2 linked regions of the Rhizobium sp. N324 genome follow. The protein of the gene in region 1 binds, or shares a complex with, the protein of each later gene. Links are inferred from orthologs where the notes say so. Each region holds a gene or a part of one and is shown on either strand. Other genes may lie near its edges. The genes, in order: AMK05_RS07435 and dnaG.

Region 1 (8,409 bases):
CATCCACCTCGTCGAAAACGGCGCGGGCTTCGGCGAAATTTTCGGCCAGATCCTTGCCCATGCCGACGGCCTGACTGCCCTGACCGGGAAAAGTGAAAGCAATGGTCATTCTCGTATCCCTGGCTCATGCCCCTGATTGCGCGCCCCGCGAGGCGTTTTGCCTCCAATTGACATTCTTTCCGGCAGAGTCAAGTGGCGGCCCATTCTCCGCAAAGCCTTCCGGACCGGCGCAAAAGCCAGGCTTTTACTCTTGCGCTCCGCCAAATCCGGCCTAGATTTGCCCGGTCCTCCCCAAGGCTTCAGCTCTCTCCCAAGGTTTTCTCATGAAGTACAATTCACTCGGCCGCACCGACATTTCCGTTTCAGAAATCTGCCTTGGCACCATGACCTGGGGTTCGCAGAACAGCGAAACCGACGCCCATGCGCAGATGGATTACGCCGTCGAAAAGGGCGTCAATTTCTTCGATACCGCCGAACTCTACCCGACCACCCCGGTTTCGCCTGAAACACAGGGCTGGACCGAGGACTATATCGGCAGCTGGTTCGGCAAATCAGGCAAGCGCGGGGATATCGTACTCGCCACCAAGGTCGCCGGCCGCGGCCGCGACTATATACGCGGCGGCGAAGGCGCCGACGCAAAGAATATCCGGCTGGCGCTCGAGGCCAGCCTGACGCGGCTGAAGACCGATTATGTCGATCTTTACCAGATCCACTGGCCGAACCGCGGCCATTTCCACTTCCGCCAGAACTGGAGCTACAATCCCTTCACCCAGGATCGCGACAAGGCCGTCGCCAATATGCTCGACATCCTGGAAACGCTGGGGGCACTCGTCAAGGAAGGCAAGATCCGGGCGATCGGCCTTTCCAACGAAACCACCTGGGGCATCCAGAAATACTTGACGCTGTCAGAGCAGAAGAGCCTGCCGCGCGTTGCCAGCGTCCAGAACGAATACAATCTGCTCTACCGCCATTTCGACCTGGATCTCGCCGAGCTTTCCCATCACGAGGATGTCGGGCTGCTCGCCTATTCGCCGCTCGCCGGCGGCATCCTGTCCGGCAAATATGTCGGTGGCGCCAGGCCGAAGGGTTCGCGCGGCTCGATCAACCATGATATCGGCGGCCGCCTGCAGCCGCTGCAGGAGCCGGCAACCAAGGCCTATCTGGAGATCGCGGCCAGATACGGTCTCGACCCGGCGGCCATGGCGCTCGCCTTCTGCCTGTCGAGACCCTTCATGGCCTCCGCCATCATCGGCGCCACCTCGATGGAGCAACTGAAAGTCGATATCGGCGCGGCCGACTTGACGCTGTCGAACGAAGTGTTGACTGAGATCGCCAAGGTGCACCGGCAGTATCCGCTGACGCTCTGAACCTGATCCTCTGATCCGGCCCGACGCTGGCGAACGGTCTGCGTCGGGCTTGAATATTGATTGGGGTTGCCTTTCCCCGAAAAATCCGTATAAGCCGCGCTGTTCGTTAACCCGGTCTTCTGGCTGGTGGCTGAACGGAGGGCCGGTTTCCTCGGAAATCGTTCGGAACGCAAGCGTTCCAGCCTCCCGTGTCTCCGCTCTCGACCGTCTCGGAAACGCTTTCTTGCCTGGGTTCGCCCAATCAGGAGCAGTCGTTGAGGCTTAGCCGCCGAATATCGGGTTGAACCAAACGCAAGAAAGGCAAAGCTGTCATGGCTCTTTATGAACATGTATTCCTTGCCCGGCAGGATATTTCCGCCCAGCAGGTCGATGCCCTCGTAGAACAGTACAAGGGTGTGATCGAAGCTAACGGCGGTAAAGTCGGGCGTATCGAGAACTGGGGCCTCAAGTCCCTCACCTACCGCATCAAGAAGAACCGCAAGGCGCACTACGCCCTGATGGACATCGATGCACCGGCTGCTGCCGTCCAGGAAATGGAACGTCAGATGCGCATCAGCGAAGACGTTCTTCGCTACATGACGATCGCCGTCGAGAAGCATGAAGAAGGTCCGTCTGCCATGATGCAGAAGCGCGACCGCGACGACCGTCCGCGTGAAGGCGGCCGTGGCCCGCGTGAAGGCGGCTTCGGCGATCGTGACCGCGGCCCGCGTCCTCCGCGTGAAGGTGGCTTCGGCGACCGTGAAGACCGTCCGCGCCGTCCGCGCGAAGACCGCGTATAAGGGAGATCCAAGATATGTCTGAAACTTCCTCCGCTCCGGTCCGCCGCCCGTTCCATCGCCGCCGCAAGACCTGCCCGTTCTCCGGCGCCAACGCGCCGCGGATCGACTACAAGGACGTTCGCCTGCTGCAGCGCTACATTTCCGAGCGCGGCAAGATCGTTCCTTCCCGCATCACGGCCGTTTCCCAGAAGAAGCAGCGCGAACTCGCCCAGGCGATCAAGCGCGCCCGTTTCCTCGGCCTGCTGCCCTACGTCGTAGCCTGATACAATATGTGACCCCCGGATCGCAGATCCGGGGGTTGCCTCCCTTCCGCGATGGGCGCGGATCGGAACTCTAAAAACCCATGTTGAGACGTTTCTGAATTCGATTCAGCAACATCCTCTAACTGCTTGATGAAGCAGGACAGCGACCTTGAACCGACCTGACCTTAAAACGCTGCTGATCGGCGCACTCGCCGGATTGACCGCCTTCCTGCTGATGCTGGGCGCGAGCATGCAGCCGTCGTTTTTCAGCGCGCTGCTCTACACGGCCTCGGCGCTTCCGATTCTGATCGTCGGGCTCGGCTGGGGCAATGCCGCGGCAATCGCGGCCGTCGTCACGGCAGCCGCACTCGGCGCGGCCCTCATCTCCCCCTCTTTCGCGCTAATCATGACGCTGGTGACGCTGTTGCCAGCCGGCTGGCTCAGCCACCTCGCCAATCTCGCCCGTCCCGCCTCCGAACTCGGCGGCCCGGACCATCTGCTGGCCTGGTACCCACTCTCCGATATCCTGCTGCATCTCTGCGGCTTGGTGACGCTCGCTGTCATCGTCATCGGCGTGATGATCGGCTATGGGCCTGCCATCACCGATCAGATCGTCGACCTGCTGATCGCCTCGGTCAAGGACCAGCAACCGGAATTCATGCCCGATCCGGCGGCGACCGCGCAGACCAAATCGCTGATCGTGCTGATGCTGCCGGCGGTGCAGGGCGGCATGTGGGTCTCCATGCTGTTTGCCGCCTATTATTTTGCCGTGCGTATCGTCGCAGCCTCCGGCCGCGGTCTTCGCCCGCGCGAGGACATCCCCTCGTCGCTGCGCATGAACCGCAACTCGATCTTCATCTTCCTCGCCGGGCTTGCCGCCTGCTTCTTCGGCGGCGTGCCGGCACTGGTCGGCGCGACGGTAATCGGCACTTTCGGCGCCGGCTTCATGCTTTCCGGTTTCGCCTCGCTGCATTTCCGCACGCGCGGCAAGGACTGGCGGCTGCCGGCCCTCATCCTCAGCTACCTGGCCTCGATGCTCATTCTGCTGCCAGCTTTCCTCATCCTCGTCCTCGGTCTCAGCGATACGCGCAAGGCGATCGCGCTGACCCCGACGAAAGATGCTGATGCCCCCAAACAATCCGACACGAAAATCTGAGACACAGAAAGGTAAAAGAAAATGGAAGTCATCCTTCTCGAACGCATCTCCAAGCTCGGCCAGATGGGCGAAACCGTAAAGGTTCGCGACGGCTTTGCCCGTAACTACCTGCTGCCGCTCGGCAAGGCGCTGCGCGCCAACGCCGCCAACAAGACCCGCTTCGAAGCCGAGCGTGCGACGCTCGAAGCCCGCAACCTCGAACGCAAGTCGGAAGCCCAGAAGGTCGCCGACGTTCTCGACGGCAAGTCCTTCATCGTCGTGCGCTCCGCCGGCGAAACCGGCCAGCTCTACGGCTCGGTCGCTGCCCGTGACGTCGTCGAGATTCTCGCCGCCGAAGGCTTCAACATTGGCCGCAACCAGGTTCACCTGAACACGCCGATCAAGGCGATCGGCTTGCACAAGGTCGAGCTGCAGCTGCATGCCGAAGTCGAAATCCACGTCGAGCTGAACGTTGCCCGTTCCGCCGAAGAGGCAGAGCGCCAGGCCAAGGGTGAAGAACTCACCTCGGTCGACGCCATCTACGGTGTCGACGAAGACGCTCTGCGTCCGGAAGATTTCTTCGATCCGGAAGCCGACGGCGTCGACGAAGACGAAGCATAATATCGTCGGAGCGATCCGCGTGAGGGAAGCCCGGCCTTAGCGCCGGGCTTTTTCGTTGGGGATGATCCGGATGTTTTTGCTGCGTGCCTTATGGCATCGCGCTAAAATAACCTTCTCCGAAACGGATGGGCTGAGTCGGCACCATGCCGTGTCGTGCGGGTGACACTGACGGTATTTCTCCTTTGTGTCGCCCCGGACTGTGGAGAAGTCGAACAACGTGCACAGCGTTCAGGATTTCAGCGAAGCGGGCGCCTGCTCCTTTCGCAACCTCTTGATTTTCGCGTCCGGAATTGCAAATCCGGGAGCTGGAAAAAGACAGAACGGATGATGATGAACGACGCCGCTCGAAAGATTGCAGCTGTTGCTCCCTCGGAGCAGCATTATCGCGAAGCACCCAACAATATCGAAGCCGAGCAGGCGCTTCTGGGTGCCATCCTGATGAACAACGACGCCTACTACCGGGTGTCCGACTTCCTGAAGCCGATCCATCTCTACGAACCGTTGCACCGGAAGATCTTCGAGGTTGCCGGCGATATCATCCGCATGGGCAAGATCGCCAACCCGGTGACGATCAAGACCTTCCTGAAGGCCGACGAGAAGGTCGGCGACATGACGGTTTCGCAATATCTGGCAAGTCTCGTCAGCAATGCCGTCACCGTCATCAATGCCGAGGATTATGGCCGGGCGATCTATGATCTCGCGCTGCGCCGGGCGCTGATCACCATCGGTGAGGACGTCGTCAACATCGCCTATGACGCGCCGCTCGACATGCCGCCGCAGTCTCAGATCGAGGATACCGAACGCCGCCTCTTCGAATTGGCGGAAAACGGCCGCTACGACGGCGGCTTCCAGGCCTTCAACGATGCGGTTGCGCTGGCGATCGACATGGCGGCCGTCGCCAAGGAACGCGACGGCGGGCTTTCCGGCATTTCCACCGGCATCCATTCGCTGGATTCCAAGATGGGCGGCCTGCAGCGTTCGGACTTGATCGTCCTTGCCGGACGCCCCGGCATGGGCAAGACCTCGCTTGCGACCAATATCGCCTACAATATCGCCGCCGCCTATGAAGGGGAAGTCCAGCCGGACGGCAGCATGAAGGCTAGGAATGGCGGCGTCGTCGGCTTCTATTCGCTCGAAATGTCGTCGGAACAGCTTGCCACCCGTATCATCTCCGAGCAGACGGAAGTCTCCTCCTCGAAGATCCGCCGCGGCGACATCAACGATGCCGATTTCGAAAAGCTTGTCGCCTGCTCGATGATGATGCAGAAGGTGCCGCTCTATATCGACCAGACCGGCGGCATTTCGATCGCCCAGCTTTCGGCGCGCGCGCGCCGTCTCAAGCGTCAGCGCGGCCTCGACGTGCTGGTGGTCGACTACATTCAGCTGATGACCGGCTCGGGTAAATCCAGCGACAACCGCGTGCAGGAAATCACCCAGATCACCACCGGCCTGAAGGCGCTGGGCAAGGAACTCAACGTTCCGATCATCGCCCTGTCGCAGCTCTCGCGTCAGGTCGAAAGCCGTGACGACAAGCGGCCGCAGCTTTCCGACCTTCGCGAATCCGGTTCGATCGAGCAGGACGCCGACGTCGTGCTCTTCGTGTTCCGCGAGGAATATTACGTCAAGAACCAGGAGCCGCGCGATCCCCACGATCCGAAATATCCGGAATGGGAAGCGCTGTTCGACAAGGTGAAGGGCACAGCCGATGTCATCATCGCCAAGCAGCGTCACGGGCCGACGGGAACGGTGAAGCTCGCCTTCCAGTCGGAATTCACCCGCTTCGCCGATCTCGCCGATCCCTCCTTCACACATTACGAGGAACATTGACGCGGTCCCGCGTCGATTACCTTAGCTAAAGCCCGGCGGTCCGCAACAGGGCGACCGTTGCGACGCCGATCACGATGCTCGCAAGCATCGGCAGACGGCGCGCGGCGATTGCCGTTACCGCGCAGGCCAAGGTCTCCGCCCAGCCCGCCGCAAAGGCGGTCGGGGCAATGACCGCCATCAGCACCGCCGGCGGAATGGACTCGATCGCCGTTCTCCGCCGCTCATCCATCTCGACATGACGGACCAATAGGAGGCCGGCGACGCGGGTGAACACCGTTGCGGCGGCAATCGCGAGGATGGCGATCATGATGTTGAGATCGAGTGTCATGCCGCCTGCTCCCGCGCCCTGCCCTGCCATAGGGCCGTTGCCAGCCCGGCCAGAGCGCCGGCGGCGATATACCAGACCCCCGGCACGAAATGGTGGACCACAACGGATGCCGCACCACTTGCCGCAAGGACGGCGCCGGTTTCCGGCCCCTTCCAGAACCCCATGACGAGCACGATGAAGACGGCCGGAAAAGCGAAGTCGAGGCCGATGGCCGCAGGATTGCCGAGAAAGGCGCCGAGCAGTGCGCCTGTTAGCGAAGAGCCGACCCAGGTGAGGTAGAAGGGCGTGACGATCCCGGCATACCAGGCCGGCGTCAGCCGCGTGGCGCCGGCGCGGAATTCCGCCATGGCCCACAGCTCATCTGCGAGGAACAGCATGGCGATATATCGTTTGACGCTGGAGAAGGACTGCATCTTCGTGCCGATCGACGCGCTCATCAGCACATGGCGGATATTGACCAGCAGGGCTGCAAAGCCGACGCCGATCCAGCTTGCCGGATGGGTCCAGATGTCCATGGCCACGAATTGCGAACCGCCCGCAAAGACAAGCGCGCTCATCAGCGTCGTTTCCAGCGGGGAAAGCCCCTTGGTGGCCGCGACCGCGCCGAACACCAGGCCGATCGGCAACACGGCGACAACAAGCGGAAAAATGGCGCGCATTCCGGCAAGAAATTCGCCGGATGGCCGGCTGTGCTGCAACATGGCAACCTCCTGATCAAGATCGCGGAGGATTAGCCCGGCCAGCCAGGGCCGTATTGAACGAAAGTGATCAGCCCGTGCGGAATTGGCCGGGTGTTACGCCTGTCCGTGCCTTGAAGTGTCGGCTGAAATGCGCCTGATCGGCAAAACCGCATTCGAGCGCAATATCGGCAGGCATGCGCCCCTGCCGCAGCAGCCGACGGGCCACCTGCACGCGCCGATCCGTCAGAAAAGCGTGCGGGGTAATGTGATATTCCTTGCGGAGGCACGGATGAGGTGGGCGCGGCTCAAACCTGCCACTCCGGCCAGTTCCTCGAGGCCGACATCGCTGTCGAAGTTCTCGATGAGGTATTCGCGGGCGCGGGCCACCGCGCTTCGTTCCTGCGTATCGACAGGAACGATGACTGCGCTGCCATGACGCGCAAAGATCGCTGCCAGCACCGAAAACATTCCCTCATCGGATTCCAGCGCGCCGGCCCCGCTCTCAAGCGTTCGATGGGCGGCGTGAAAGGCATTGGCGAGCTGTGGATCGCGTGGAAGCCCGCCGGAGAAAGAGGGCGTCGCATGGAAGGCCTTGCCGGTAACATCCTCGAGAATATCGACGAACAGCTTCATGTCGGGATAGATCATCCGGTAGCGGTAGCCCTCGCCGCCCGGAGCACCGTCATGGATGACACCGGGATCGATGAGATAAAGGTCGCCCGGGCCGGTTTCCTCCCGCCTGCCGCTGAGAGTGGCGATTTGGCTGCCGCTTTCTATCGCGCCGATGCTGAACGTGTCATGCGCATGCGGCGCATATTCATGCGTCAGGAAGGTGGCGCTCAAACACTCCATGCCGCGGAAGCGGCTATCCCGCCAGAAGCGGGCCGATTCCACGTTCGCAAGCGGCATGGCCTCCGCCGCTTCTTTTTGCGATACGTTCTGCATCCCCCAAGATTATCGCGGAAGCCTGCACGCGTCTTGAACAAAAGTGATCGTATGACAGGCAAAGGGTGGTATGTGACCTGCCTTGGCCCTAATGCTTTCTAAAGCGCGTCGCGATCTTTCAGATTCGCTCCTTGCGCTTTAGCTCTTTGTTTTTACACCTGTCGTTATCGCAAAACCGCTGCACACTTTTGCGCGACATGCTTTAAACTGGCTCTGGCGATTTCCTTCCACTGGTTCACGGCGATTCATGACAGATTTCCCCATCCCCTTCGAAGACGACGATCTTTTCGCTTCCGCGGGCCTGCGGCTGACCGTCGATCTGACGGCGCTGACGGAGAACTGGCGCGACATGGCGCGCCGCTCCGGCGCGGCGCGCGCCGCAGCCGTCGTCAAGGCGGATGCCTATGGCATGGGCATCGAGGATGCCGGTGAAGCGCTCTATATGGCTGGCGCCCGAGATTTCTTCGTCGCCACGGTCGACGAGG
Region 2 (8,459 bases), 1.7 Mb from region 1 along the record:
GGGACCGGCGACCTGCTCCAATACCCTGTGATCGATGAAACCTTCCTGCGCTTCCAGCAGCTTGTGGGTCATCATCACCTTGACGAGAAATTCCTCGCGTGCCGCAGCCGGCACGACGAATTTGTCGACACGAAAGAAAGCTCCGCTCATCCATTTTCCCCTGCATCAGATGTCTTCGGGCGTTTGTAATTCCTCAACTATGGTTGAGGTCAATATGGTAGCGAAGACGTCCGGTCACTAACTTGGAATTGCCGGGCGACCGCTTCCTGAAGCCGTCGTGTTCCAGAGTGACGGCATTGCTTCCTATGTCGTGGTTTTCGACAACTGGATCGTCAACCTCGACGCAGTCGGTCACAAAGAAGGATGACGGCTCAAGGGAGGTGGAGATCGCCTGGACATCACCTCTTAACCATTTGTTGACTCACCCGCGGTTGAGCAATAACTTATGAAGTCGGTCGTTGGGCTTGTCCTCACATGACGGATCAATCTCTTCAGCGTCGCCTTGCCGCCATCGTCGTTGCCGATGTGGTGGGATATTCACGCCTGATGGAGGCTGATGAAGTCGCGACGCTTGATAACCTCAGGGAACTCCGTTCTGGCGTTATCGAGCCGGCCGTGATGCGCCACAACGGTCGCATCTTCAAGGTCGTGGGCGACGGCTTCCTGATCGAATTCGCTAGCGCGGTGGACGCGGTCGAAGCAGCGTTGGAAATGCAACGGCCCACCACTGCTGTCGACGCTTCCGGAGATCAACGCCTGCTTTTGCGTATAGGCGTCAATCTGGGAGATGTCATTGACGACGGTTCAGACGTCCTCGGCGACGGCGTCAATGTCGCGGCGCGCCTCGAGACGCAGGCCGCGCCGGGAGGTATCTGCATTTCAGCCGGCGTTCACGGCGAGATCATCGGCAAGATCGGCGACCGGTTCTTCGACGCAGGCGAACGCTACCTGAAGAACCTCACTCGCCCAGTCCACGTGTGGCATTGGCCGGATGCGCTGCGGAGCATATTGCCGCTGCCCGACCGTCCCTCGATCGCCGTATTGCCGTTCACGAATATGAGTGGGAATGAAGCGGACGCGCCTTTCGTCGACGGCTTGACCGAAGACCTGATCACCGACCTTTCCCGTACGGTTGGCCTGTTCGTCATCGCGCGCAATTCCGTCTACGGCTACAAGGGCAAGCCGGTCGACGTACGGCGGGTCGCCCAGGAACTCGGCGTCCGCTACGTCCTGGAGGGGAGCGCCAGACGCGCAATGGGCCGTGTCCGCATCAATGCTCAATTGGTCGACGCGCTTGGCGGCCAGCACTTGTGGGCAGAGAGGTTCGACAGGACGCTGGAAGATGTTTTCGAATTACAGGATGAAGTCAACGCCAAGATTGTTGAAGCCCTCGTCGGCCGGCTGACCATCCCGACGCCGCGCAATCGGCCGAAGAACTTTGAGGCGTACGATCTGTGTGTGCGCGCCCGCCTCCTGACGGAAGAGTCGCCGCAAACCGAGCGTGAGGCCTATATGCTGCTCCAGCGCGCGCTCAAGCTCGAGCCATCATATGCCGAGGCGCTCGGGCTGCTCGCCTATAACCGGTGGCTGGCCTGGACTCATTTCGGCGAGCCCGAAGATCCCAACCGGGAGATGGCGACGACATCAGCGCAGAAGGCGGTCGAGCTCGATCCCAACGATGCCGGCTGCCGTTACGTCCTGGGGACCATTTTGGCCTATGAGCGGCGATGGGAGGAATCGGAGGCCGCCTTCGCCAAGGCCCTGGAGCTGGACCCCAACCACGCCGACACCTGGGCCGCCATGTCGGACATCTCAGTGCTGGACGGCAGGGTTGCCGACGGACTGGCGCAGATCGAAAAAGCTCTGCGGCTCAATCCCCGTCCAGCCTGCTGGTATCTTTGTCATCTTGGACAGGCGCAATACGCCGCGCGTGACTATGAGGCGGCAAGCGCTACGCTCCGCAGGGAAGACACCTATCGTACCAACTCACGCAAATTCCTGGCTGCTACGCTTGCGCAGTTGGGCCACAGTGAGGAGGCACGGCGAGAAGCAGAATTGTTCCTGATCGCCCACCCCCATTTCACGATCGGCCATTGGCTGAGCTCCCAGCCGCTGCGCGATGGCTCCGTACGAGACCACTTTGTCGACGGCTTTCGAAAGGCCGGCCTGCCGGAGATGTGACAGCGGGTGGGAACAATCCCGGCGCGTTCGAGGACTTGATCAACGGAATGCGCTGCGCGAAACGACGGTCTGGATCGCAGTGCCAAGCTTCTTCAGACGCTCGACAAAACGCGTCAACCCGCCCGAGTCTCGGCTGCCGGTTTGGCGGGCCTTTGCGAAATCGGCAGTTCTTGAAATCAGCGTTCGGCGAGCGCCGGTTCGCCCTTCTTTTCGCGCACCATGTTGATGAAGCGGCGGAAGAGATAGTGGCTGTCTTGCGGGCCGGGCGAGGCTTCCGGATGGTGCTGAACGGAGAAGATCTGCTTGCCGAGCACGCGCAGGCCGCAATTGGTACCGTCGAAAAGCGAAATATGAGTCTCTTCAACGCCGTCGGGCAGCGACTTCGAGTCGACCGCGAAGCCGTGGTTCATCGAGACGATCTCGACCTTGCCGGTCGTATGATCCTTGACCGGGTGGTTGGCGCCGTGATGGCCCTGATGCATCTTCTCGGTCTTGGCGCCGAGGGCGAGACCCAGCATCTGATGGCCGAGGCAGATGCCGAAGACCGGGATATCGGTCTTAACGAGCGTCTTGATCACAGGCACCGCATATTCGCCGGTTGCGGCCGGATCGCCGGGGCCGTTCGACAGGAAGATGCCGTCCGGCTGCATGGCGAGCACGTCTTCGGCGCTCGTTGCGGCCGGCACGACGGTGACCTTGCAGTCGAGACCGGCAAACAGCCGCAGAATGTTGCGCTTGACGCCGTAGTCGAGGCAGACGACGTGGTATTTGGCGTCCGCCGCGGCGAGTTCGCCGTACCCTTCGTTCCAGACCCACGGCGTCTCGGTCCATTGCGAGGACTGGCCGGAGGAGGCGATCTTGGCAAGGTCGAGGCCTTCGAGGCCGCTCCAGGCCTTGGCTTCGGCCTTCAGCGCTTCGATGTCGAAGACGCCGTTCGGATCGTGGGCGATCACCGCGTTCGGGGCGCCGTTCTCACGGATCCAGGCGGTCAGGGCTCGCGTGTCGATACCGCAGAGACCGATGACGCCGCGCGCCTTCAGCCATTGGTCGAGATGCTTGGCGGCGCGGTAGTTCGAAGGCTCGGTGATGTCGGCCTTGAAGATGACGCCGACGGCGCCGTGGCGGGCGGCAGGCGTCAGATCCTCGATGTCTTCATCGTTGGTGCCGATATTGCCGATATGGGGAAAAGTGAAGGTGACGATCTGGCCGAGATAGGAGGGGTCGGTCAGGATTTCCTCGTAGCCGGTTAGCGCCGTGTTGAAGACCACTTCGGCCTGGACCTTGCCGGTGGCGCCGATGCCCCTGCCTTCGATGACCGTGCCGTCGGCAAGAACGAGCAGGGCGGTCGGCTTTTCGATTGTCCAGGGTGCTGTCGCGGTCATCTTCATCCCGTTTCCGGCGGTCGGTGCGCGTTGCCGCGCTCGTCGCCATTTGATCTCGCAGGCGTGTGGGCACGGCTATGCCGCGCGCTTCAGGCCTGATCACGAATTTTGGTGCAGGTGGCGGTAAATAGCCACGCAATCGCTGAGCGTCAATCTTTGTAACCGGGATTGCCGCCGTTTTCCTGCGCTTTATCGCGGCGACCGCGCAATTTATTTGATCCGCCGCATCAGCGTGGTTTATGAAGCGGCATCAAAACAGGAGTGAAGACCATGCTGCGCGATCAACTCGCCACCCAGCTGAAAGAGGCGATGAAGGCCAAGAATGCGGAGCGGCTTTCCACCGTCCGGCTGATTCAGGCCGCGGTCAAAGATCGCGATATCGCCAATCGCGGCACCGGCAAGGAGCAGGCGAGCGACGACGAGATCCTGCAGATCCTCGCCAAGATGGTGAAGCAGCGCGACGAATCGGCAAAGATCTACGAGGAGAACTCGCGGCCGGAGCTCGCCGCCAAGGAGCGTGCCGAAATCACCGTCATTCAAGATTTCATGCCGAAGCAGCTTTCGGACAGCGAAGTGCGCGCCAATGTGTCGGCGATCATCGCCGAGACCGGTGCTGCCGGCGCCAAGGACATGGGCAAGGTGATGGCCGCGCTCAAGGAGCGTTATGCCGGCCAGATGGATTTCGCCAAGGCGTCGGCGACCGTCAAGGAACTGCTGAGCTAATGCATGTCGCCCGGAAGTGTGCAGCGGTTCCGGGACAACGACATGCATCAAAATAAAGGGTTAAAGCGCAAGGAGCGAATCTGGAAAATCGCGACGCGCTTTAAGCCGGCTCAGACGACGCGTCTTGCCTGCGGTTCGTCCAGGACCGCAGGCCCGAGCACCGCTTCGGCCGCGGCATCGATGATGGCGAATTTCGCCGCCTGATAATTCCAGTATTCGAGAATGAAACGGCGCGACAGCCAGAAATCGCCCTTGCGGGAGGGGCCTGTCCAGCCGACGCTCTCCATGGCCGCTGCCTGCGTCAGCAGCCGCTTCAGGTGCGTGTTGGAGATCATGAACTGTTCGCGGATTTCCCTGAGCGACAGGGGGCCGACCGCGACGCGTTCGGCCCCCCGGGGAAATTCCGGCAGGCGCGAGATCAGGTAGTCCATTACCAGACCGCCGGTATTTGCCCAGTTGAAGAGATTGAAGGTGGGGCCAGGGTTGCGCACCCGTTCGCTGCCGATGATCGCCTTGGCGATCCGCGGCTGGATCGCGGCCATCATCGCCGAGGCATCGGCGGTGACCTTGCCGGCGCGTTGACCGCCGTCGAGGCTGTCGAGGATCATCAGATGGGCGAGGAGCCATCGGGTGAAATGCTGCTCGGCGGTTTCCGTGGGCTCCAGATAGCGCGTGCGCTTGTCAGGCCCGGGAACCGGCCGCAGGAAACGATAGGCCAGCATTTCCTGCATGAAGGCCGCCGCCGTATTGCGGCTGGCGATGTCGTTCCTGACCGCGAAATCGATGAAGCGGCCGGAATAAAGGCCGCTCCTGCCGTCGTCGGGATCGCCGTAATGAAGCGCAAAGCCGGCATGGGCCATCAGCCAGCGCTGCTGCGCGGCGAAAATCGAGGCGATGCGCGGGCTCTCACGATAGATCGAAAGCATCTGATCGGCGCAATGCAGGATCGCAGCGAGAAATCGATCGTCTGCTGCAAGAGTTTCAGCGGTAAAGGCCATGTGGAGGGCGTCCAGGGAGTTCGGCGCATACTTCTTTCACGCAAGCGTCGCCTGTCAACGGTTTTGTCAATAATCAGTTAATTTCAAAAGGGAATTTGTATCAGGGGAAGCTAAAATTTAAGAAGGCAGGAGCTGGGGGCGCTCCTGCCTTCTTGCTCTTTGCTTCCGCCGGCAAACGCAGGGCCGAGGCCCAAGCCGGAGGGTATTTGCAAAGGCACCCTTGCGAAGCGGCGCCGGGGGTAGGGATGGTGCTTCGCTCGGGGATCGCTTTGTTGAGATCGAACCTATTGCGGGGCGGCGGCTTATTCAAATTACAAAAAAATAATGATTGCCGAAAACGTCGTTTTTGGAGGCTTCGAAGCGAAGGCTAGGATGGCAGCGCCGGGATAAAGCTGCGCCATCGATGCGTCAGATAAGCGCCTGTTTTAAAATGATTAAATCTGGCGAAATTAGAGATCGCCACTCTTGCCGAGACAATTGCCGCGGTTGAATTTCAGCGCTTGAACGGCAATAATGTCGCACCCTGTCGCAGGGGGCGATAACGCGTTTTTGATTGGATAACCGACGCGACCGGGGACGGGTGCACTTGCCTGTGAATAGCGGGTTTTCATGACAAGTTTCGTGGCGTGGAGCGGCAAAGCAGCTTATATGGAGGCTGGCCAAGAGGTATAAATGCGTTTTTCCAACACCTTTCTCGATGATATTCGCGACCGCGTTCCGATTTCGAACGTGATTGCGCGCCGTGTCAGTTGGGATAAGCGCAAGACCAACGTGTCACGTGGCGATTACTGGGCCTGCTGCCCGTTCCACGGCGAGAAATCGCCGAGCTTCCACTGCGAGGACCGGAAGGGCCGCTATCACTGCTTCGGCTGCGGCGTCACGGGCGACCATTTCCGCTTCCTTACCGAGCTGGAGGGCTTGAGCTTTCCCGAGGCGGTGCAGCAGATCGCCGATATGGCCGGCGTTCCGATGCCGCTTGCCGATCCTGTGATGGAGAAGCGCGAGAAGGAACGCGGCTCGCTGATCGACGTCATGGAGATGGCGACACAATTTTTCCAGGATCAATTGCAGACGGCGAATGGGGCGAGGGCGCGCGCCTATCTGCGCGACCGCGGGCTGACCGGGCGCACCATCGAAACCTTCCGTCTCGGCTATGCCCCTGACAGCCGCAATGCGCTGAAGGAATTTCTGGCCGGCAAGGGCGTGCTGAAAGAACAGATCGAGGCCTGCGGCCTGGTCGTTCATGAAAACGTGCCGGTTTCCTATGATCGTTTCCGCGACCGCATCATGTTCCCGATCCTCTCGTCGCGGGAGAAGGTGATCGCCTTCGGCGGCCGCGCCATGTCATCGGATGCGCCGGCGAAATATCTGAACTCCAACGAGACGGAACTCTTTCACAAGGGCAACGTCCTTTATAATTTCGCCCGCGCCCGCCGCGCCATCCAGGGGCCGGGCCGTAGCGATCAGCAGGACGACAATGCCAGCGGCACCATCATCGCCGTCGAAGGCTATATGGATGTGATCGCGCTCTATCAGGCGGGCATCGAGAATGCCGTCGCGCCGCTCGGCACGGCGCTCACCGAAAACCAGCTCGAGCTGCTTTGGAAGATGGTGCCGCAGCCGGTGCTCTGCTTCGACGGTGACGGCGCCGGCATCCGCGCCGCCAATCGCGCCGCCGAACTGGCGCTGCCGCATCTGAAGCCCGGCCGTTCCGTCCGCTTTGCGCTTCTGCCGGATGGCAAGGACCCGGATGATCTGGTGCGCGATGACGGCCGCGCGCCCTTCGACAAGGTGATGAGCCAGGCAAAGCCGCTGTCGGAGATGCTGTGGAGCCGTGAGATCAATACCGGCAAGTTCGACACGCCCGAGGCACGCGCCGAACTCGAGGCGCGGCTGAAGCAGCTGGTCGCCGTCATCGCCGACGAGAATGTGCGCCGTCACTACCAGCAGGATATTCGCGACCGGCTGAACGCCTTCTTCCAGCCTCAGTTCCAGAACCGCAACAATGGCGAGCGCCGCGGCTTCAATGGCAATGGCAATTACCGGGCGGGCCGCGACAATGCGGGTAAGGCAGGGCCGAAAAGCCCCAGCCTTATTTCCGACCGGCTCGCCCGCTCAGGCCCGGTGCGCGGCCACCGGGACAATACGGCGCTGCGCGAAAGCGTGCTGGCGCTCACCATCGTCAATCATCCGTCGCTGATGATCGACGATTATGACGAGATCGCCGCGATCGATTATGACAGCCGAGAGTTGAAGCAGCTCTGGTCGGCTGTGCTTGGGGCAGCGGCTGCCGTCGCCGGCCCGCATCTGACGCGCGAATATCTGACCGAAAGGTTGGAATTCGAGGGCTTCGGTCCGCTGATCAAGAGCCTCGACCAGCAGGTGCGCAATGCCAGACTCTGGACGGCGACCGAGGAGGCGGCGATGGAGGATGCGCGTGAGGGGTATCGCCAGGCGCTCGCCTTCCACAAACGGGCAAAGGCACTGCGCCGGCAGAAAATGGAACTCGAACGCGAGATTGCGCTGGCGACCGAAGCCGGCGACGGCGAGGCGATCGTTCAGCTGATGCGGGCGCAACAGGAAGTGCATTTCGAAGGTGTGCGGCTTGAGAACCAGGAGGCAATCATCGACGGCTTCGGCGTGCTCTCCGGCCGCGTCAAAGGGGCGGCGAACCACTGATGCCGCAGACCGAACGGAACGAACCGGGCTTTTCCGCCTCCGATGCGTTGTTTTCCGCCGGCCGAGCGCCGCTCGATATTCTCAAGCAGGTCTACGGCTATTCCTCTTTCCGCGGCAAGCAGCAGCAGGTGGTCGAGCATGTGGTGTCAGGCGGCGATGCCGTGGTGCTCTTTCCGACAGGCGCGGGCAAATCGCTGTGCTTCCAGATCCCGGCACTCTGCCGTGACGGCGTCGGCATTGTCGTTTCGCCGCTGATTGCGCTGATGCGCGATCAGGTGGAGGCGATGAAGCAGCTCGGCATCCGGGCGGCCGCGCTCAATTCGTCGCTGTCGCGCGAGGAGTTCGTCGAGGTCCGCCGCGCGCTTTCGGCGGGCCGGCTCGACCTTCTCTACGTGACGCCCGAGCGCATCCTCACTGATGGTTTTCGCGAGCTGATCGCCAACGAGAAGATCGCGCTGTTTGCCATCGACGAGGCTCATTGCGTCTCACAATGGGG

What was found.
Region 2: the proteins of AMK05_RS07435 (region 1) and dnaG are in contact, whole or in part, in a crystal structure (PDB 2R6A), measured with the Geobacillus stearothermophilus proteins. The link is inferred for Rhizobium sp. N324 from one-to-one orthologs. Residues at the interface, in WP_033016901.1 of Geobacillus stearothermophilus: Ser13, Glu15, Ala16, Gln18, Glu91, Leu92, Asp94, Ala95, Val96, Pro97, Thr98, Ala99, Ala100, Asn101, Tyr104, Tyr105, Ile108; in WP_049624496.1 of Geobacillus stearothermophilus: Lys456, Leu457, Leu458, Pro459, Ala460, Asn463, Ala464, Leu467, Leu535, Leu536, Ile537, Ala538, Gln544, Glu545, Asp548, Tyr549, His552.

The regions. Positions count from the first base shown.
Region 1 is NZ_CP013630.1:1,547,969-1,556,377, reverse strand. The notes cover bases 3,860-6,722. They hold AMK05_RS07435 (replicative DNA helicase), read left to right. Parts: upstream 3,860-4,474; coding sequence 4,475-5,971; downstream 5,972-6,722. Other genes in these bases: AMK05_RS07425 (AzlC family ABC transporter permease), read right to left, coding at 6,296-6,722; AMK05_RS07430 (AzlD family protein), read right to left, coding at 5,997-6,299; rplI (50S ribosomal protein L9), read left to right, coding at 3,860-4,144. Also shown: fabD (ACP S-malonyltransferase), read right to left, coding at 1-109; AMK05_RS07460 (aldo/keto reductase), read left to right, coding at 324-1,367; rpsF (30S ribosomal protein S6), read left to right, coding at 1,679-2,146; rpsR (30S ribosomal protein S18), read left to right, coding at 2,161-2,409; AMK05_RS07445 (DUF2232 domain-containing protein), read left to right, coding at 2,558-3,544; more of rplI, read left to right, coding at 3,566-3,859; more of AMK05_RS07425, read right to left, coding at 6,723-7,000; alr (alanine racemase), read left to right, coding at 8,172-8,409. UniProt on the Escherichia coli protein: The main replicative DNA helicase, it participates in initiation and elongation during chromosome replication. Travels ahead of the DNA replisome, separating dsDNA into templates for DNA synthesis.
Region 2 is NZ_CP013630.1:3,242,286-3,250,744, reverse strand. What follows is about bases 5,547-8,459. They hold dnaG (DNA primase), read left to right. Parts: upstream 5,547-5,956; coding sequence 5,957-7,963; downstream 7,964-8,459. Other genes in these bases: recQ (DNA helicase RecQ), read left to right, coding at 7,963-8,459. In the rest of the region: AMK05_RS15640 (antibiotic biosynthesis monooxygenase family protein), read right to left, coding at 1-150; AMK05_RS15635 (adenylate/guanylate cyclase domain-containing protein), read left to right, coding at 475-2,181; carA (glutamine-hydrolyzing carbamoyl-phosphate synthase small subunit), read right to left, coding at 2,358-3,563; AMK05_RS15625 (GatB/YqeY domain-containing protein), read left to right, coding at 3,834-4,286; AMK05_RS15620 (hypothetical protein), read right to left, coding at 4,397-5,284. UniProt on the Escherichia coli protein: RNA polymerase that catalyzes the synthesis of short RNA molecules used as primers for DNA polymerase during DNA replication.